DNA from 3 places in the Salipaludibacillus sp. CF4.18 genome. Region 2 is predicted to be linked to each of the others. Evidence: riboswitches for the same ligand, from Rfam matches in the RefSeq annotation. Region 2 holds a riboswitch; each other region holds the start of a gene.
What was found. A riboswitch is a leader RNA that binds a small molecule or an ion and turns the genes downstream of it on or off. The one in region 2 is predicted to bind cyclic di-GMP.

Region 1 (6,936 bases), on a different contig from region 2:
TCGAAATGTTTGTTAAGGTACGGTAAGAATGTATCTGGATTAGTAATCGTTCCATCAATATCAATACCGAATCTGTATTTTCCCATCATGAACACCTTCTTTTAATAAATGATTTAATTTTAAAGCTGTTGTAGAAAATAGCATTTCGCAGGGCTAATGCCTGCCTTCTTCGTAATGTGTAATCTTTCCTCTTATGCTTTTATTGTCTCATACTCATACTAATTGTACACCTTGCATCTAAGAAAGGAGGGAAAAGTAATGATAAGTTATGATGAATTGGATGATGAAAAGATAGAGGACGATTTAGAAGAAGAATTGTTAGCGCATCATCAAGAGAAGCAAGAAGAAAAAGTTGATCAAGTGGTTCAAGAAGAACAAGGCTTACTAGGGGAAGATGAAACTGATAATCAAGATTTTTTAGAAGAAGATGAAACGGAAGATCAAGCGTTACAAGAAGCCCAAACGATAGAAGAAAGCTATAACGATGAATATCCGTTAGATCGACCGGAAGAAAGAGAAATAACAGAAGTGTATAGAGAAGAAACAGCAGCAGAGATTGCACCGAATGCAGGGGCTGGTATAGCTGGGTTTAGGGAACCGAGACCAGAAGCAGACGAGGGTAAAGAAGAAGTGACCAATGAGGAAGATACAAAAGCAGCCGGCAAAGGTGTCGGCGCATTAGGTATAGCTCTTTCCATTGTGTCACTATTTTTTCTGCCAGTTATATTTTCAATCGCAGGTATTATTTTCGGGGCAATCTCAGCTAAAAAGGATCATCCGGGAATAGGGTATACAGCAATTGGTATTGGAGCATTTTCTTTAATCATGAGTTTTTTCTTCGCACCTTTTGTCAGTTAGTGAACAACAAAAAAAAGAGAGAGGGCGACTTTAGAGTCACCCTCTTTCTGCTATTTCCATTTATTCTTGTTCTTGCAGTTTTTCTTTTTCTTTTGCATAATGTGCTTCGGCCAATATATTAATTTCTTTTTTCAATTCATCTACTAGTTCAGCTTCTGGAACCTTTCGGATCGTTTTCCCTTTTCGGAATAGAAGACCTTCTCCACGTGCCCCTGCAATACCTATATCTGCTTCTTTGGCTTCACCTGGACCATTTACAGCGCAACCTAAAACGGATACTTTTATCGGTGCCTTGATCGTTTGAAGATATTCCTCGACTTCATTAGCGATACTAATTAAATCAATTTCGATTCTTCCGCATGTAGGGCAAGAAACAAGAGTTGCAGCATTTGTTGCTAATCCGAATGTTTTAAGTAATTCTTTCGCTACTTTTATTTCTTCCACCGGATCTGCACTCAATGAGATGCGCATCGTGTTTCCTATTCCTTTACCTAACAGAATTCCGAGACCAGCCGAACTTTTAACTGTTCCTGCAAAAAGTGTGCCAGATTCCGTAATTCCTAGGTGAAGTGGATAGTCAAAAGCTTGAGCAGCTTTTTCATATGCTTCGACGGCTAAATTCACGTCGGATGCTTTCATAGAGACGATAATGTCGTGAAAATCTAGTTCTTCCAGTATTTTAATATGATGAAGAGCACTCTCGACCATACCATCAGCTGTAGGATAACCGTACTTCTCTAAAATACGATTTTCTAAAGAACCTGCGTTAACCCCGATTCGAATCGGAATTCCTTTAGCTTTAGCGGCGTTTACTACGGCTTCTACTTTATGCCTTTTGCCGATATTACCAGGATTAATTCTAATTTTATCGGCACCGCCTTCAATTGCCTTCAATGCTAAACGATAGTCGAAATGGATATCCACGACAAGCGGAATATTTATTCTTTTCTTTATTTCAGATATTGCTTCTGCATCTTTCATTTCTGGACAAGCTACACGTACGATTTGACAACCGGCTTCTTCAAGTCGGTTTATCTCTTCTACAGTAGCATCAACATCATGGGTTTTAGACATGGTCATACTTTGCATGATGACCTCATCACTACCTCCGATGGTTAAGGATCCTACTTTTACAGCTCGTGTATCTTTCCTGTGAGTCATTTGGGTCATTATTCATCATCGCCCCTTTTGCGCGTTTAGGTCAATAAAATATGTTCTATCGTATTACATTGTAACAACGCAGGAGAAGCGTGGCAAGAAGTATGATTAATTCGTAACATTATCTTTATACAATGGAAACTTATATTGTTCGTTTGCTATCAATTGATTAGCTGATATTTCAGGATTTAAGGTTTCAAAGTCTTCTAAAACTTCATGGATCGGGATAGCAAAAGGCTGCCCTTCATGAAGTTCTTGCACGATTCCATATACGGTTTGCCCGGGTTCAACAATTATCACTTGATTCGGGATAGCAACAGGAGGTGGTACTACTGATTCTTCTTCGTTAGAAACAGAATCGTTCTCTAAACTGGTTTGCGGAAGGGTAGTAGGAATAGAACCAGTTGTCAGATCAATCCTTACACAGAAACCAATGATAATTATAAGTAATATTGTTATTATTGGACGCATGGTAATCCTCCTTATAATTTGCCTTTGTTACCTTGAGTGTTTATTCATATATAAAAGAAAATGTTCTTATATTCTAATCTATGAAGCCCTATGTTAACTTATGACGAAATATCGTTGATAATATAGACATGCTAGAATTTTCCGGATAAACTCAACGGGATGTAACTTTTTGTAACTGTCAAACGTCTTAAAGAGAGTACAAATAAGAATGGAGGAGAAAAGTATTTATAAATGTTAAGACTTTTGTCTCTAGCTACTAGTAAATTAAGCGTTTATATTATTTGTGATATGATTTACAAAAGAAAAGGAGAATGATCGATGGATAAAATATATAGAGTGATGATTTCAACATTTGCTATTTGGATACTTTTTGTCTCGGTGAGCTTTGCTGATGCTGCACCAGGAGATGAAATAGTTACATTAGGAGAGGATCTGAATCCTCAACAACGATCCTCTTTACTAGATGAAATGAATGTAGACGAAGAAACAGCCATGATGATCTCAGTTAGTAATGAAGAGGAACACAAATATTTAGGGGAACATATTAGTGCTTCCATTATAGGGAGTAATGCCCTTTCATCTTCTAAGATTACTATGTTAGAAGCAGGAGAAGGCATTGATGTAGAAACGAATCGTATTAATTGGGTTTCTGAAGGAATGTATGCAAATGCTTTAATTACTGCAGGTGTTAAAGATGCTCAAATTTATGTTTCGGCTCCTTTTGATGTCTCTGGTACAGGAGCTTTAACTGGTCTTATTAAAGCTTATGAAGCATCAATAGATGAGGTTATACCTGAGGAACAAAAAGAAGTAGCAAATGAAGAGTTAGTTAAAACTGCCGAATTAGGCGAAGAATATGGTGTTGAAGACGCAACAGAACTAATGGCAAGAATAAAGGAAGCATTAGCGGAAGAAAATATTGAAACGGAAGAAGATTTAAGAGCTCTTATTCAGCGATTAGCGGATGAGCTGGGAATGACACTAACTGAAGAAGAACTTAATGGCCTTGTCTCTTTGTTTGATCGAATGAAAGATTTAAATATAGACTGGGACCAAGTTCAGGACCAGATTAGCCATATTCGTGAAAATATTGGAGATTTTTTAAGCAGTGAAGAAGGGCAAGGTTTCATTGACTCTATTTTAGAGTTTTTCAGCAGTTTAATTGATATTATTAGAGGTTGGTTTAGCTCTGAAGCTTTCTATATTCCAGAAACAAAGAAAACAGCTTAGTTAATCAAAGGCACTTCAAAAGTTTAAACTTTGAAGTGCCCTTTTTAACACTGAAATCTATAGTGTTACTGGGGATTAGAGATTATTTTTTCGTCGAACAGAGAGGCCCAAATCCGCTTTAGGCTGCTGTCCTCCCCGGGTAATGCTTCAGCCTTCTGTTTGTTTTTTAGTTCTTTTACTTTGAAACTAATGAAACTTTTTAGTTTTAGATTCGTATTTACACATATAAGGAAAACATTTGATACAATATAGACATCAGGATTTAGATTGAGAGGAGGAAACCATATGGAATTTTTAGATCAAGCTTCCATCGGGTTCTTAGTTATTTTCCTAGCGACGTTGCTAATATTCGGCGAAATAATGGTGAGGACAAAAGGATTATTCGGGTTGTTAGGTATTGCAATTATGACAATGTATTTCTCCTACCACCTAACCTCAATAGATGAGGGATTTTGGGTTGTCATACTTTACCTGATAGGATTATGTCTTGTTATTTTTGATGGTAAGGTGACCGGAGATGGTACGATAGCTTTTATAGGAATACTTCTAATGGTATTAGGATTGGCTCTCCCGGCACCGGATTTAGTATATGGTGTTTTGGTTGGATTGGCATTGATTATTGCAGCACCTAGTTCATATTTATTTACTAAGGTGTTCCGACCAAGAAAAATGTGGGAAAAGATGACGTTAAAAGACAAATTATCTAGTGAAAATGGATACAATTCAATGAACGATGATTATTATGAGTTAATTGGAAAAATGGGAGTAACCAAAACGCCTTTTCGACCAACAGGGACTGTGGAAATTGACGGTAAGTTATTCAGCGCCACTTCGGATAATCTTTGGATTAATGAAGAGGTAAGTGTGAAGATAATTTCTGTTGATGGGACGAGAATTTTAATAGCGCCAGAGAATAAGTAAAGTAACTAGGAAATCAGCACAGAAAATTTCTTATTAAATGCCAATACTATTGAAACGCTTGGATAAATTATATCCAAGCGTTTTAATTTACTTGGTTTTCGTAATTTGGATATCAATTTATAGTAAATTCTAAAGAAATTCACATAAGCAAATCTTTGAAAGAGTAACTTATAATTAGATTCTTTCTCAGTAATATGAAAAAAGGTGAGTAAAAAGATGTGTTTTGAAGCACATGACAAATTCCCCTAAAATTTTCTAATTATATAGTCTATAATTTAGATACTCTTCGCTATTTATTACTAAATATAGGGTGATTAGTTGTGGTTTTGAGATGTAAATGAATAAATACATACATATTCTAGTAAATGGCAAATCTATTGAAAAATAGAGACGCAAAGTTTCGGGTCTAAGGGGTATTGGCATTTCCTATGATTGCTGAACTGTCTAGTCGGTTAAAAAGTCCCGTTAGGAGGAGTTAACTATTAGGATGGAAAAACAATACCGGTATCAGCTAGATGAAGAATGGACAGATCTAATACTACAAGCAAAAAATTTAGGTTTGAAAACCGAAGAGGTAAGGGAGTTTTTATTAATAACGATAACCAAAAAAAGTGAATTGCGTCAGGACAAAATTTAAGTTCTGCATCATATCTGTTTTATTGTATAGAATAAGTCCGTAGCACCTTGGAAATACCTGGTGCTACAGAAATTTGATGGGTTTAAGGTTATAATCATGTGTTTTTTATGATTGTTGCTGTTGTTTTGGTAAATCTTCCACAATTCTCTCGTGATGCAATAAAGGACTAAGAGGTAAATCTAACGTTAAGAATATACGCTTTACTACATCAATTGAAGGGTTTTTCTTCATATTACGTTCTAAATAGCTTAAATAAGATTTAGATACTCCAGTCTTTCTAGATAATTCTGATAACGTATACCCTTTTTCTTTACGGCGTCGCTTGATCATTTCACTAATCACTTTCATTCCTCCTTGAATGTATATTGCACTTAGTTCATTATAACGCACAAACGTAAATATCGGAAAAATGAAAAAGGAAGTAAATGTGAGCATGTACTATATAAAAGACGATAACTGTTCGTTATATAGTAATTATAACGAATTATGAGGTTTTATATTTTATTTTTCATTCTGTATAATGTACATTATATAACTTTATAAAGAACGTCATTTTAGTAATTTACTTAAGGCAAAATAAAAAGCCCCGCGAAGGACTTTCATTATTTTTTATTTATTTTCCATTTGTTAAATTCCAGAAACTCTTTAAACTCGTCTTTTGACACACCTGAATCCATCGCTTCTCTAACTAAAGCTTGCCATTCATTATCAAGATTACTGGTATGTATATTGTCTAAATCTGATTCATCTTTCAATAATACATTCATATCAATATGTAAGACGGTAGCTATTTTTTCTAGAAACTGAATAGATGGATTTGTTTGTATATTTCTTTCTAATGCACTTAAATATGACTTTGCAACACTTGCTCTATCAGCTAATTCAGTCATAGATAATCCGGCTTCTTTCCGGTATTTTTTAACACGCTCTCCTATCATTTGAGGCCCCCTTAAAAGTCTTAAACACCAGCTAGCCTTGGTGTTGGTTTATATCAAGAACTTTACTGTTCGTTATATAATATTAATATATCACATTTTTTAATGAAAAACCTCTAAATTACATTAATTAAGAATTAATGTTAAAAGAAGATGTATTACGGGAGTCTATTATACTTTTTAAACATCCTTAAAAGCGATGAACAAATCTAGTTAAGTTCGTGCGAATTGGTTTATTGTAGAATGATATTCAAAATTTGAGCGAGCCCTTTAGAGGATTCGCTCAAATTTTGTTTTTAGTGGCTTTAATTTAGCTGAGAACTAAATTTGTGGTTGTTGTGGATCTGAAGGTTTATCACTTATTGGTTTTTGTTTTGGTTTAGGTATATTTCTTAAAACTAGGTTAATCATAACGATAGCGATGACCCAGTATATAGCAAAAGAAAAAGGAATATTTAAACCAATAGCATCAAAGACCGCGAAAATTATAGTTGGTAACGTTACCGCATAAGCGGAGAGTACCCAGCCTTGTTTAAAGTTTAGCTGGTTAGCAGTTTTTCGTTTCAATAGAAGGGTAATAACAGACAAAGTAAAGATACCGATAAATTTCAAAGCTGTTGTAAATAAATACAGTCCTATAATCATGACACCGATTATTAACGGTAAGAGTTCTCCGAAAGTTTCTATGTGTTCTGATAGTTCTGCTTTTGATATGTCTGTACCTAG
Region 2 (6,936 bases):
CATTTATAAAGATAAGAGGAAGAGACTATTAAATTTTACCAAACTCTTCCTCTTGATTCAATCTTATATCCAGAAAACTAACTGATTATTTTTTCATGACTCTAATTGATTAACAATCGCATTGTAATCGATCATTCCTTCTAGAACGCTTTTTTGAATTTCCCATGCATGAGGAGCAGCAGTTTCATTTGAAGAATAGACATCCATAACAGCTTGGCTGTTTACAATCCAATCTTTCAATAAAGTATTCATCGTTTCATCCTGACTAGGCAACTCTTTAAAAGATGTAATCCACTTTGCACCCAATTGCTGAAACTGGGAAATCTCATTCTCGGTTGGCTGCGCTCCCGCTATTTCATTCATAGAAATTTGCGTTGCGCCTTTCATCCATTGCACCCCATCTGCTAAAAATTGGTGTACTGGCTTTTCAACTTCGATTTGATCAGCATATATCGCATAAGATTTCATGTACGTATCCATTTCTTGTTTTTGGTAATAATTTCCTAGAGCTTCTGATGTGTCTTTACCTGCAGCGACACCCATAAATAAATACTGCGTGTCTCCCTCTTTCATGAGTACGGAAGGTTGTCCTTTTTCAGAGAGTAGATTCTGCATTTCTTTGCCTTTTTCTTCCGTTGTAAATGCTCCCCCCTGCGCAACAAACACATCAAATGCAGGAACGGAAAATTTCTCGTTTTCCCCTTCCGAACTTACACCTTGCACTTGACTCTGAGGAGTGCTCTGCTCTACCCCCAGGTCAGTTGTGTTCTCACTGTTATTAGTAAACAAAGAAAGCAACATCATACCAAAAGCCCCACCTACTAAAATGGCAGATGCTATCGATAAAAAGACAATATTTTTAAAAAAATTGAGCTTGAACTGGCTACCTTTACTCTTTTTTCTTTTAACAGGTGGAAGTTTTGGACTTTGTTCACTTATACCATCATCCCAAAAGGGCTCCATGGGTTTTTTTCGTTTGCTTTCCATACCAATTACTTTGTTTGGATCATCATCACTGGAGATGCCGGTAACAGGCTGAGTTTTCTCATTCTTATCCAAAGGTAAATCATTTCTGCCATTCTCTATCTTATAATATATATGACGTTCTTTATTTAGGCTGACGAGACTTTTTTTCATTCTACCTGTCCCCTTTTTCAATACGTTTATATTATTTTACGTTCCAAAACGATAGATTAGAACAAAAAAGATAGAAAAGAAAAGGTCATCTCACCTGTCATTTAAAAGATAGTTTTTAATTTTTCGCTATGGTAATTGAAAGAAAGGTGTTTCTTTATTAAAAGGAGTGCTAAATGGCCCCTGTCGTTCAAATTCTCCAAACTCAGGTAGTAATTCTTCCATATAGTATGTGCTGACAAGAACATTAAAGACGATTGTTTCATCCTCCTCTTCAACTTCTTCTTCTCCTTCTAACTCATACTCATCCTCTAATAGTGTTGCTTCAGACGGGGCCTGAAAATAAAGGGAATAGACCTCTGTGAAACGTTCCAGCTTTTCAATTTCAGCAATATAGTCGTATATATTTTCGTATGTCTCAGCGTGCCCAGTTAAGCTAGCTGTTATTCCATTTATATCTTGTTGAGTTGAATCGGTTTCAACTACAACTGGATCCTCGACATCTTCTATATCAGTATCAAGCTCCTCTGCAGGTTCATTTTGATCGGTAATTCTTTCTTCTGCTTCCTCTGATTCTTCTTCGATATTATCAAATGATGGCCTGAGCAATATATCTTTCGAAAAAACAAACTCCTCTATAGAGATGTCAGAGACGATTTCCAATCTCTCAATATCAATCATCCAATGATCAATCCAAGGATGTACAGGAACTCGCTTGAGAAGTGAAGTGATTTGATGGTCCTCGTATTCAACAGTCTCCTCCTGGGAGTTTTCTAAAGAGTATAAAATGTCTTCTTCGGTCATAAGTTGATCTTCCTGGTCAGAAATTTGCTCGTTAAGTGGTTGAATAACTAAAAGATAATATGCCAGTAAACCTACAGCGAAAAGACTTATTAAGGAAATAGCAAGGAACCGAATTCTTTTATTTTCTACATTCATTCATTTTCACCTTCCATTCCCTCGTCAAGCACTTCTCCTAATTCATCTTCTAGTTGTTCCTCCCACAAATCAGGGCTTAAAAGCATTTTTGTGTCAAGAGTAATCGTAAAACTAGCGACATACCTGGGTAATACCTCTTCATTCCATTCATCTTCATTTAAGATAATTTCTTCTGCTAACATTTCATCAATCATCGCTTCTTCGACAACAACTAGCTCATCAACGGCATGGAGAAAGCTTGCTGCCTCTCGTTGTTCATCAAATTGAATATCCGCAGTAATAATACCTTCCTCTTGATATTCAAACGTTTCAATAAAGCCGCGTTCAGGAAGTTGACGGACAAATGTCTCTAGTAATCGAGATATTGGCTTTCGTTGCCCCTCTAATTCTTCCACTGCCGATTCCAACTTACTTCCGTCTGAACCCATATTAGCTTGTCTCGCAGTAATAACCTGTTGCATTGCTCTAACATTTTCAATCTCTCTTTCCAACTGTTGACTTCGTTGCTCTTGATTTTGATGAAAAAGAAAGCCAAATACGACTACCATCATCATCGTGATAATTAAAAGAAACAGAAGAAGAAGTTGAATGCGATTACCCCTTGCTTTTTTCGGAAGTAAATTAATCTCAACGTTCATCACTACACCTCTTTTAGACAAAGGCTTAGAGGGAGAAGAAATTTGTTAGCTACATTACTATTATCTTCAATAATATCACCTATAGAATGTTTCATCTCTATCTCCAGACCCGTGGAATTTTCCAGCATTTTTTTAACCTTCATTAACATTGGATGATCTCCCGTTAGAAAGATTTTTGACACTTCTTTCTCACCTTTAAACAAGGTGTATTTATAAAAATCTATGACTCGTTCAATTTCCGTAAACGAATCAGCTAGATCACCATCTATCTTTTCACTATTAATATCTTTCCACGTTACAAGAGAATCCTCTTGCGTCATTTCCCAATTTTCTACATCTAAGTAATGAGGAATACTCCTCAGAAAAATCGGTTTATGATGGTTGAAGACACTAACATTTATCGAAGTCATGTCCCATTCCAATAACATAATGTGAGCATCGTCATCTATCTGATCTAAATAATTCAAGTAATAGAATCGGTAAAGAGACAACGCTGCGACATCTGCAACATCTGGTTTTGTATTTCCGTCTTCCAAATGCTTAACATACTGTTTTAATAACGGTTCTGGAACCGCAAAAAAAAGAATCTCAATCGTTTCCGTTTCTTCCTCAGAATCTAAAATATGAAAATCAAAAGAAGCATCTTCAAAAGGAAGATGAATAGAGGTTCCTATTTCAAAATTAATATGACCTCGTATTTCTTCTTTCGTTAGATTATTAGGAAGAGACAGCTTCCGAAAGAAAATCGAAGAGTCAGGGACGAGAAATTTAATGCTTTTTCTTTTTAATTTCCAATTCGCGATACACTCTTCTAAAATCAGAACGAAATTAGTTTCATCAATAATTTTTCCTTTTTCTATGATACCTTCAGGAACTGCTTTCTCATAGAATGCCACCATAGATGCTTCCGAGGCTTCTTTTGTTATGACACAACGGATGACGTGATCTTTAAATTGTAAGCTTACATGATCTTGTTTTCTGAAATTTAATAAACCTGTCATTAGAAACCTCCATTAAGTAGTAAGTTGACATACCAATCTAGTATTGGATCATAGAAATAGTAGCTTAGAATTGCTCCTAGGGCAATAAAAGGTCCAAAAGGGATTGGATGTTTTCTTTTTAGTTTACCAGTTATAAGTCCGATAATACCAAACACAGCCCCAAGGAATGACGATAAAAATATCGTTAATAATGTTCCTGAAAAACCTAGTACCAAACCAATTACAGCCATTAACTTGATATCTCCTCCACCCATGCCGCCCTTGCTTAGAATTGCTAAGAGCAAAAATAAGAGGAAACCAAATGCTGCTCCGGCAAGACTATCCCACCAATTTGGTAACGGTTCGATCACTCTTAATAGGAGAAGCGGAACTAAAAAAAACAATAGTACTTTGTCTGGGATCAGCATTGTCTCTAAATCAGATATTGTAATAATGATTAACATCGAAACAAAAACAAGAGCAACTACTAATTCCATCGACCATCCAACAATGATAGGAGAAAGTGAGAATAGAATTGCTGTTGCCAGTTCAAATAATGGGTATTTTACCGATATGTATGATGCACATTTTTTGCAATGTCCCCGCTGTACCACATAGGATACAACCGGTATAAGCTCTTTCCATGTAAGTGTTCGCTTACAAGTTTGACAGTTTGATCTCGGAGTAACAATCGATTCGCCCGCAGGAATCCGCAAGCCTACAACATTATAAAAGGACCCGAATATTGCTCCTACTACAAATAAGTATACATGAAAAAGAACTTCCATGGACATGCTTCCTTTCATATTTAAATCTAAAGTTTTCTATGGTATCAAACTTAGAAGATCATTATAAAGAAATGTCCCCCACAAGAGTGGGGGATAATTATTGAATTACTACATTTTTATGAATCAGCAATAGATAGATTGTTTCGTGTACCAGAAACTGTTTTAATTCCTACCAATTCAACAGTATGATCTCCACCTTCAACAAATGTAACCGTTCCACTTGTATACGATTGATCATTCGCATTGCTATGCGGGTCTTCCATATCATCAACAAGGAAACCACCACTTACTAAACCATCAATATCAATCGAAACTTCAGTAGCATTTGGATTAGAAGCTTCATACAATCTTGCTGCACTAATCAATTGCTGTGCGTTTGCTTTAGAAGCATCATCTCTTGAATTTTCAATTAAACTCCCCACACTAGGAATCGCAATTGCAGCGATAATCCCCAAAATAACAACAACTACCAATAATTCAATAAGCGTAAGCCCATCTTCATTCTTCAACATTTTTCTTAGCTTTTTCATCATGTTTTTTCTCTCCTCTTTTTTAATCTTTTATTTATAGAGAAGGCCGGTTGCACTACTCACTCCTGATGATCCAAGTACCCATTTAAATCGATCATCTTTCATCGCTTCCTTTGCTATCTCATTTATATTTCTGAATAAATTTGGAACATCGGCACCATAATCGAAATAACGATTGTTCCTACGACGACCGCTAATAAAATAATCATTACCGGTTCAATTAATGCTTTTAATTTGTCCGTTGCATATTCTACTTCTTTCTCATAGAAATCTGCAATTTTTACTAACATGTCATCCAATGCTCCTGTTTCCTCACCTATCGAAATCATTTGAATCACCAATGGAGGATAAACCCAGTGCTCTTTCATCGGAGTCGTTAGTTTTTGTCCTCTTTCCAACGCTTCACGTGACTGTTTCAAAGATTGGGAAATCACTTCATTCTCGACTACCTTTTCAACAATTTGCATCGATTGTAATACTGGAACAGAGCTATAGAATAATGTACTAAGAGTTCTAGACATTCTAGCTAACGCTGCTTTTTGCAATAGCGAACCAAAAATCGGCATTTTTAACAATGCATAGTCATAGTAATATTTCGTTTTGGGAGTTTGTTGAACCGCCCATAGACAAACAATTAACATAACTAGTAATAAGATCAGCAACCACCAAAATCCAGACACAAAATCACTTGCCCCTAATACAAATAGGGTAATTGACGGGAGTTCACCTCCGACATCACTCAACATACTTGCAAATGTTGGGACAACGGATGATAGCAGAAAGATTACCACACCGATGGCAACCACTCCCACAATAGCAGGGTAAGCTAGAGCTGCTTTTACTTTTTGCCTTGTTTCATGCTGTTTTTCAAACTGCAAAGCGAGTTGCTCTAACGTTTCATCTAATGACCCACTTACTTCACCTGCACGGACCATATTAAGGAAAATAGGCGGAAACACTTTTTTATGTTCTGAGGCAGCGTCTGAAAATGCTTTTCCTGTTAATAACTCATCGGCTATTTGTGCAAGGGCCCTTCCTAAAACTTTACTGTCTGTCTGCTTCGACAAGATCATTGTCGTGTCCAAGAGAGAAACACCTGATTTGAGTAATGTAGCAAACTGTCTTAGAAACAATACAAAATCCTGTAATTTAACCGGATTACCTAGTGAAATCTCTTTATTTAATAACGATGGAGCTACTTCTGTTAGAGAAGCTTGTGCGACTCCTTGTGCCCGTAGCTTTTGAATGGCTTGCCGCCGCGTTTGACCTAAGACAACCCCTTGCTTCTTTGTCCCATTTTTCAGTTTACCTTCGTATTTAAATTGAGCCATTAGGAATCCCTCTCTTGTAAGTACGGAGCTACCTCTTCGTGACTTACCTCGTTCCGCCTAAGTAGTTCTCGAAGTGACATCTCAAGTGTGTGCATACCCTCACTGCGACTTGTCTGCATGACATTATAAATCTGGTGAATTTTTTCATTCCGGATCATATTTGCAATCGCAGAATTATTTACCAGAATTTCTGTAGCTGCTTTTCTACTGCGATGATTAGTTGAAGGAAATAACCGTTGTGAAATAATCGCAGTCAAAACGGAAGCAAGTTGAATTCTAATTTGCGCTTGCTGTTCAGATGGAAACACATCGATAATTCGATCGATAGTCGCCGGTGCACTTGACGTGTGTAAAGTCGCTAAGACTAAGTGACCTGTCTCAGCAGCTGTAATAGCGGTAGAAATCGTTTCTAAATCTCTCATTTCCCCGACAAGAATGACATCCGGATCTTGTCTTAAAGCTGCCCGAAGACCATTCGCAAATGATTTTGTATCAAAACCAACTTCCCGTTGGTCCACAATACTATTATCATGTTTGTGCAAATACTCGATTGGATCTTCCAGCGTAATAATATGTTTTTTAAATGAGTGGTTAAT
Region 3 (6,936 bases), on a different contig from region 2:
AGGTATTTTCAAATGTTTAATTATAGTTATCATAGTTTATTACTTATCATACCTCTTCTATTTGGTTTTGCTGGTCTCTCTCTATTATTTGTCGGTTCATTACTTAGAACTGTTTTTTTTCCGCGCAAAACGATGCTAAAGCCAATGAAGATTGGAATGGTAGAAATCATTACTAGTATATTATTTGTTGTTCTAACCGGAGTCGTATTTTATTGATTTAAAACTAAGTACATTTAACAAGTAATCGCAAAAAAATCAGATAAGTGGTAACTATTAAGTCACCTCCTATCTGAATATGTTAGGCAATCCCGACATAATGGATCATAGAGCACAAGGTCTATTCCATCACTTGAATTGCTTTTGACAAGGCGTAATCACCTAAATTCACTTCCAGTTCCTTTTCTAGTGCTAAATTGGCTAGCTGGCTTCCAAGATAGGGACCAGCTGTGAGACCAGATGCTCCAAGTCCGTTTGCAATGAGCAAGCCTTCATAAGGTGGCCACTCGCCCATTACAGGTACAGAATCCGGGGTAATTGGGCGAAAGCCTACTCGCGTTTCTACGAACGTACTATCACTTAAACCCGGTGCCGTCTCAAGCAGTTTTTCCAAAATGTCGTTCACTCCTCCTACTGTCACCCGGGGATCAAAACCAGCGTGATCTTCGTGGGTTGCACCTGCGACCAAGCGCCCACCACCAAACGAAAGTAAATAATGATTTCCTGGAGGGATAACTACCGGCCAATTACCAGACTCCGCTCCTGGTAGATCAAGATGAATAATTTGTGCCTTTTGAGGTCTTAAATTGAATTCTAGATGGAGGGGCTTTAATAATTCTTTCGCCCAGGCGCCACCTGTCACAATGACTTTGTCCCCGTACCACTTTTCTCCCTTAATAGTCACACCTTTAATCCTCTGACCTTCTTCAATTAAGTTTACATTTCCATGGATGACTTTTGCCCCGTGCACTTTCGCAGCTTGAATTAAAGAGCTGCATAATACACTTCCGTTAACACGTGCACCACCACTGATATGAATCGATCCGTATTCAGGATGAAGTGGAGGAAATAATGCTTTTGTTTCTGCTGGAGAAAGCTTTCTGACTTCTCCCATTTCTGGAGCATCTACTTTTCTTTTTAATGCGATTTCAAGCACTTGATCTAGTTTCTTTTCGTCTTTATGCAGTCGGATAGCACCTACATTTGCATAGCCTGTTTCGGTCTCGCCTAGTGCTTTTAGCTCCTCGATTAGTTTTGGGTAAAATGCAGCACCTTTTTTCACGAGCTGATACCATGCTTTATTGCGACGTCTTGTCATCCAAGGACAAATAATTCCTGCAGCCGCCCCTGTAGCTTGTCCCGGTTCCTCGCGGTCAACAATCGTTACACTAGCCCCAGTCTTTGCCAAATGATACGCGGTTGAAGCTCCTAGAATACCTGCACCGACCACTATATATGATTTCAATTGCAACACCTTTTTCATTTTCGTTAGTTTAGTTTACACCTTATTTTAACAGTAATGACTTATCGATGCAGAATGAGAGAATAGTGAATGAAATTTCCCCTTACCATCCTCTTATGCAATGCATTTATAAACCGCTGCTTGAGCCCCTCATGCTTAGTTTGTCCAGAACAAAACTTTGGTTAACCTCTTCTATAAAAGTGCTTTTTTAGGGAACAACTAACAAAATAAACTTTTCTTATTCCTTAAAAAAATAATATGGAGGGTGCTTATGACAGTAAAGTGGATAAGGTTGTTCAGCTCAGTTGCAATCGCTTTAGTACTAGTTGGATGCGGTGGTGATGACGAAAAGAAAGATGAAAGTTCTAATAATGATGCGAAAGCACAATCAGAAGAAAAGGAGAATAAGATAGACAACACTGGAGCCTCAAAAGGAAAGGGCGCCAAAGCTGCAGCCACGGCAGACGAAGAATTTCTAAATATTGCACATGGAGGGGCAAGTGGTTATGCTCCTGAACATACAAAACCTGCTTATGATAAAGCAATTGAGATGAATGCTGATTATTTAGAAATGGACATTCAAATGACAGCGGATGGCGTACCGGTGGCCTTTCATGACATGGAAGTAGACCGCCTCACCGATGGGCAAGGAAGAATCAATGATCTTACCCTTGAGGAAGTAAAAGAACTTGATGCGGGGTCGTGGTTCAATAAAGAATATCCTGATAAAGCGGATAAATCATTCGAAGGTGCAAAAATAATGACACTTGAAGAGATTATTGCTGAATACGGAATGGGCGTAAACTATTATATCGAGACAAAGTCGCCTACTCTTAACGACGGCATCGAGGAAGAAGTGGTCGAGATTGCAAAAGGACACGGACTTGTTGAAAAAGGGAATCTGTTCATTAAATCATTCCACAAAGATAGTCTGCAAAAAATTCATGCTATCAACGAAGGAATTCCTTTAATACAACTGCTTTGGTGGGAAATTAATGGAGAAGAAGGAAATGAACTAAAAGAGTGGTTAAATACAACCCCTTCCCCCGAAGATATGACTGATGAGGACTTCGCTGAAATCCGTGAATATGCAGTCGGAATTGGTCCACACCTTGGACTTCACGATGGTTCAGAAGTTATTGACGAAGACTTTGTCCAAAGAGCACGAGATAATGATCTTCTTGTGCATCTCTACACTATTAATATTAGAGGGGAAATGAAGCGACTAATCGATTGGGGTGTCACCGGTATCTTCACGGACTATCCAAATCGTCTTGATGAAGTAAGACCGTAATTTAAAATCAAAAGGAGGATACTAAAAATTATCCTCTTTTTTTTCTGAATAGAAAAATAAGCATCATAAAAAGCGAATATATACAGAAAAAAAGTAGCACCTAAATAACAGGCACTACTTAGTAATATTAAGGTTTTATGTTCTTCCAGCTGTCGACATGATGAATTCCTATGCCATTAAAACCGAAATAATTGGCATAATGATTATGAACCATTTCAAGTTGTTGGTTCATATATGTTTCTCCTTCTTCATAAAACGTAATCCTGTCCCCTTCACTGGTTTGACCAGTTTCCACGCCAATAACAAGTGCTGTTCCGTGCTGACCGGCATAAGCTACTTCATTTTTGACAATATCTATGATCATCGGAGCAGAATCACGATAGGCCATAATGGTAACGCTATCCATGTTAGCAATGACCCACTCCGCAAGAATTCCTTTTCCGAAAGTGTTTTTATAAGTAATTTCATCAAACCAGAATGGCAGATCTACTTCCAACGGTAGACCCAATGATTCCGTTCTTATCTTTGCATCTGTTAACAAGGATTGAAATGCTGTTACTGTCTTTGCTTGGTTTTTACTCCACCCGCTATACAAATAAGGTTCGACATCCAAATGAACACCTGCAAACTTTTGTGCAGTAGTGGATTCTTGTTGGTAATTCTCAAGCCATGATAACATTTTAGACTGATTACGTGCTCCTTTAGGTGCAACCCAATCAGGTCCCCCATCTAAAGCATATATACTTATTCCTTTTGCTGATGTTTTTTCAATAAAGCTTTGATAGTGAGGGATCGACATATCCTGATCGATTTGAACATAAACCTTGTTCACGTTTTTACTTTCAAGGAAAGTGACAGTTCCATCTTCATCATTCACAAACATCCATGGATTCCATAACCATGTGGCTCTGTCTTGCTTATCTAATGCATGGACATTTAAAGATATACTTCCGGCAATTACAAAAAACAAAACTACCACCATCACAATTTTCTTCATAACAAAAATCCCCCCTATTCTGTAAGCCGAGGCTCATAAAAAAGAAGGCCCGGGAACCTGACAACCATCTGCTTTGATAAGCATTTAGGCTCATGGCTTTGCGTCCTTCCCTTTAGGTCAAGTTTACCTTTTTCAGATTATATATTTAGTCATATTATATATTTATAACTTGATTTCGTCTATGCTTTTCACACCAATAAATCCGACGATGGAATCATTAAGCGATAGGAAATAGTATCAATACTGTCTGTTACTTAAAAAGGTGCAATTCAATCCTCACTGTCATCCAATATCCTCCTCTCATACTTTCACGTATCCCGTGAAAAATACAAGGAAGATATGACAAGGAGGATGTTATGGATAATCATCGTATAAAAGAAATTATTGAATCACCAGTTATGATCAACGTATCTTATCACGGAATTCCCGTATATATAGAAGAACTCAATGAAGCTAATAATACGGCAACCATTTTTCCATTGGACGAAATGGATCATTCACAAGAAGTAGACCTCTCGGGTCTCGTAGAGGAAGGCCCATAAACTTACTCGACATTTAAATAACCTGCTTTAGGAACTACGTCGAAACGAGCGGCCAGTTCCATCAGTTGCAAGTCAGTAATCGTTTGTTTAATGTCACCTTGAGCTCTAACAGCTGTGTAAACTTGTGCCGCTTTTTCTGCTGTTTCAATCAAACCGAATGTTTCGTCGATTGTTGCTCCCGTTCCATAAATGCCGTGGTGAGGCCAAATAACGAGACGATTATTTTCCGCGATTTTCTTAGCCGTCGCTTCTCCAATTTGGTCCGTCCCCGGTACCATCCAAGGAATAATTCCAACACCTTCCGGGAAAACAACCACACACTCCGTACACATTTGCCATAGTGTTCTTGAGAAGGCTCGATCATCTAGTTCATGAGTGAAGGTCATCGCAATAATATTTGTTGTATGCGTATGAATGACAATTCGATGACTAAGATCTCTTTTTAATCTTGCCGCATGAATCATTAAATGTGTCGGTAATTCACTTGTAGGTGTTCCCCCATCCTCAAAGCCCCATAGAACTTCATAAAACTTCCCGTCGTTTGTGACTCGGATAATTCCTAAACAGACAGAGGGGTCCTTTTCAACATTGCGGAAATACTTTCCAGACCCAGTCACGATGAAATACTTTCCGGCAAGGTCTGAAGCATCGAAATTCATCTCTGCTTTTCTTTTCACTTCGGTAACATCGATATATTTTTCTAGACTATCTTCCGGGAGTAAGTAGCTGACATTCCCTCCGTTTCGCTCATCCCAACCAAAACGATATAAGTTTCCAGTAACTTCTCGCATTTCCTTTACAAAAGATGCTTCTAAAATATTTAACATGTCAATCACTCCTTGGCTTTATGTCGTAGTATTTTTAAAATCTTTAACTATCATAAGTATAACTCCGAAAACCACAACAAACAATATTAACAATTGTTTGTTGTGGTTTTAATTGAGGAAATGTCACAATTTTGTTTCATTTAACAAAAAAATAGATTAAAATTGAGAAGCAAAGGAGTTGGTCAAATGAAAGGTTTTGAACGTAAAAAAGTCATTTTAAATAAATTGTATGTTGATAGAAAAGTTAACGTTAAGGAACTAGCTAATGAATTCGAGGTGTCCGAGGAAACAGTTCGTCGAGATCTTGAAAAACTGGAAAAGGAAGGTGTTGCTCAAAGAAGTTACGGGGGGGCAATGCTTAATAGTACCGAAGACCTTCCCTACACTACAAGGCACACCCGCAATTTAGAGAAAAAGAAAGTCATCGCAATGCGCTTAGAGCGTTATATTATTTCTGGAATGTCAATCATGGCTGATTCAAGTTCGACTGTACATGAAGCATTAAAATACTTAACGAACACAACCAAAGATATAAATGTCATTACTAATTCTGTAAGTGCCTTGAATGAACTTTCCTACTCTAACTTGAATATCATCTCTACCGGAGGCATGTTGCGCGAACGATCCAGTGCCCTTGTCGGTCCTCTTACAATCAATGCTGTGCAGCAATTCAATGCTGACATCGCATTGATTAGCTGCAAGTCTCTATCGATGGAAAAAGGACTTTCTGACGCAGATGATATTGAAGCTGCAATAAAATTAGAAATGGTCAAGCAATCAAACAAAGTTATTCTGCTTGTAGACTCTACTAAGTTTGATCAGGATTCTCTCGTTAAACTACTCGATTTCAAAAAAGTGAACGTGCTGATTACAGATGAGTTACCCTTAAATAAATGGACAGAGTTTTTGAAAGCAAAAAATGTGGTATTACAGTAATAACAAATCTAATGGACTACTTTGAGATATTTTTCATTTTTAAAAGGGTTTTTGTTCCTATTTATGAAATAAATGTAATCATATCTAATTTCTAAATACTTTTTCGAAAGTTTTAATATAAAACTATTTTAAATTATGATACATTTAACTAACTGTTGAGAAAATTTAGAAAGCGAGGTGGCTATACTAATGAACCCTGCTAAATTTAAATATAAAATAGATATGGTTCAGGTATTGGAAAGTATCTCTGAGGCATCTTTTTTTCTAAACTCGGATTGGGAAATAGAGTTTATTAACAAGGCCGCTGAGCCCTTTCTTGTTGAAAACAACAAAGATCTAATAGGAATGAGTATTTGGGAAGCTTTGCCTAAGTATAAGGATACCCCTACACATGAAAAACTTCTTCAGATATATGAGAATCAAAAACCAGCCACCTTCGAAATGATAGGATTGTATAATAAAAACTGGCTTGAAGTGAAAGTTTTTCCTAATTCAACTGGATTATTTGTCATGTTCAGCGATATTACAGATCGGAAAAAAAGTGAAAAACAGAAGCAGCATTACGAAAAATTAAAGGTGATTGGAGAAATGGCTGCAGGTGTAGCACACGAAGTTAGAAACCCAATGACAAGTGTCAAAGGTTTTTTACAACTGATGGCTCAAAATGAATCCCTGATTGACCACAAAAGTATTTTCAATTTAATGATTGACGAGGTAAACCGTGTGAATGATATTATTACCGAATTTCTCGATATTGCCAAAGATAAGCCTGAAAAATTGGAGTACTCCAATTTAAACACTTTAATAGAAATCATCTATCCTTTGCTTGATTCGCGAGCACTAAAAGAAGGTAAATCAGTTATTTTAAAACTAGGCAGTAT

Region 1: another riboswitch for cyclic di-GMP. It lies ahead of ACHABW_RS02280 (anti-repressor SinI family protein); the one in region 2 lies ahead of ACHABW_RS09135 (competence type IV pilus major pilin ComGC).
Region 3: another riboswitch for cyclic di-GMP. It lies ahead of ACHABW_RS07010 (amidase); the one in region 2 lies ahead of ACHABW_RS09135 (competence type IV pilus major pilin ComGC).

The regions. Positions count from the first base shown of each region.
Region 1 covers NZ_JBIMEV010000002.1:95,195-102,130, forward strand. The annotation lists partial or broken gene ACHABW_RS02250 (hypothetical protein) at 1-86, opposite strand, end outside; gene ACHABW_RS02255 (DUF4190 domain-containing protein) at 259-858, shown strand; gene ispG (flavodoxin-dependent (E)-4-hydroxy-3-methylbut-2-enyl-diphosphate synthase) at 919-2,028, opposite strand; gene ACHABW_RS02265 (hypothetical protein) at 2,125-2,487, opposite strand; gene ACHABW_RS02270 (DUF1002 domain-containing protein) at 2,806-3,717, shown strand; gene ACHABW_RS02275 (NfeD family protein) at 4,003-4,638, shown strand; cyclic di-GMP riboswitch class I at 4,996-5,086, shown strand; gene ACHABW_RS02280 (anti-repressor SinI family protein) at 5,126-5,275, shown strand; gene ACHABW_RS02285 (helix-turn-helix domain-containing protein) at 5,381-5,623, opposite strand; gene ACHABW_RS02290 (helix-turn-helix domain-containing protein) at 5,878-6,213, opposite strand; gene ACHABW_RS02295 (DUF1189 domain-containing protein) at 6,532-6,936, opposite strand, start outside.
Region 2 covers NZ_JBIMEV010000010.1:116,877-123,812, reverse strand. The annotation lists gene ACHABW_RS09160 (hypothetical protein) at 94-1,137, opposite strand; gene ACHABW_RS09155 (hypothetical protein) at 1,264-2,073, opposite strand; gene ACHABW_RS09150 (PilN domain-containing protein) at 2,070-2,711, opposite strand; gene pilM (type IV pilus biogenesis protein PilM) at 2,714-3,712, opposite strand; gene ACHABW_RS09140 (prepilin peptidase) at 3,712-4,479, opposite strand; gene ACHABW_RS09135 (competence type IV pilus major pilin ComGC) at 4,596-5,012, opposite strand; cyclic di-GMP riboswitch class II at 5,045-5,130, opposite strand; gene ACHABW_RS09130 (type II secretion system F family protein) at 5,135-6,340, opposite strand; gene ACHABW_RS09125 (type IV pilus twitching motility protein PilT) at 6,340-6,936, opposite strand, start outside.
Region 3 covers NZ_JBIMEV010000007.1:54,967-61,902, forward strand. The annotation lists partial or broken gene ACHABW_RS06995 (YwiC-like family protein) at 1-216, shown strand, start outside; gene ACHABW_RS07000 (NAD(P)/FAD-dependent oxidoreductase) at 338-1,462, opposite strand; gene ACHABW_RS07005 (glycerophosphodiester phosphodiesterase) at 1,731-2,753, shown strand; gene ACHABW_RS07010 (amidase) at 2,881-3,750, opposite strand; cyclic di-GMP riboswitch class I at 3,799-3,888, opposite strand; gene ACHABW_RS07015 (H-type small acid-soluble spore protein) at 4,107-4,292, shown strand; gene rhaD (rhamnulose-1-phosphate aldolase) at 4,295-5,119, opposite strand; gene ACHABW_RS07025 (DeoR/GlpR family DNA-binding transcription regulator) at 5,306-6,055, shown strand; gene ACHABW_RS07030 (two-component system sensor histidine kinase NtrB) at 6,245-6,936, shown strand, end outside.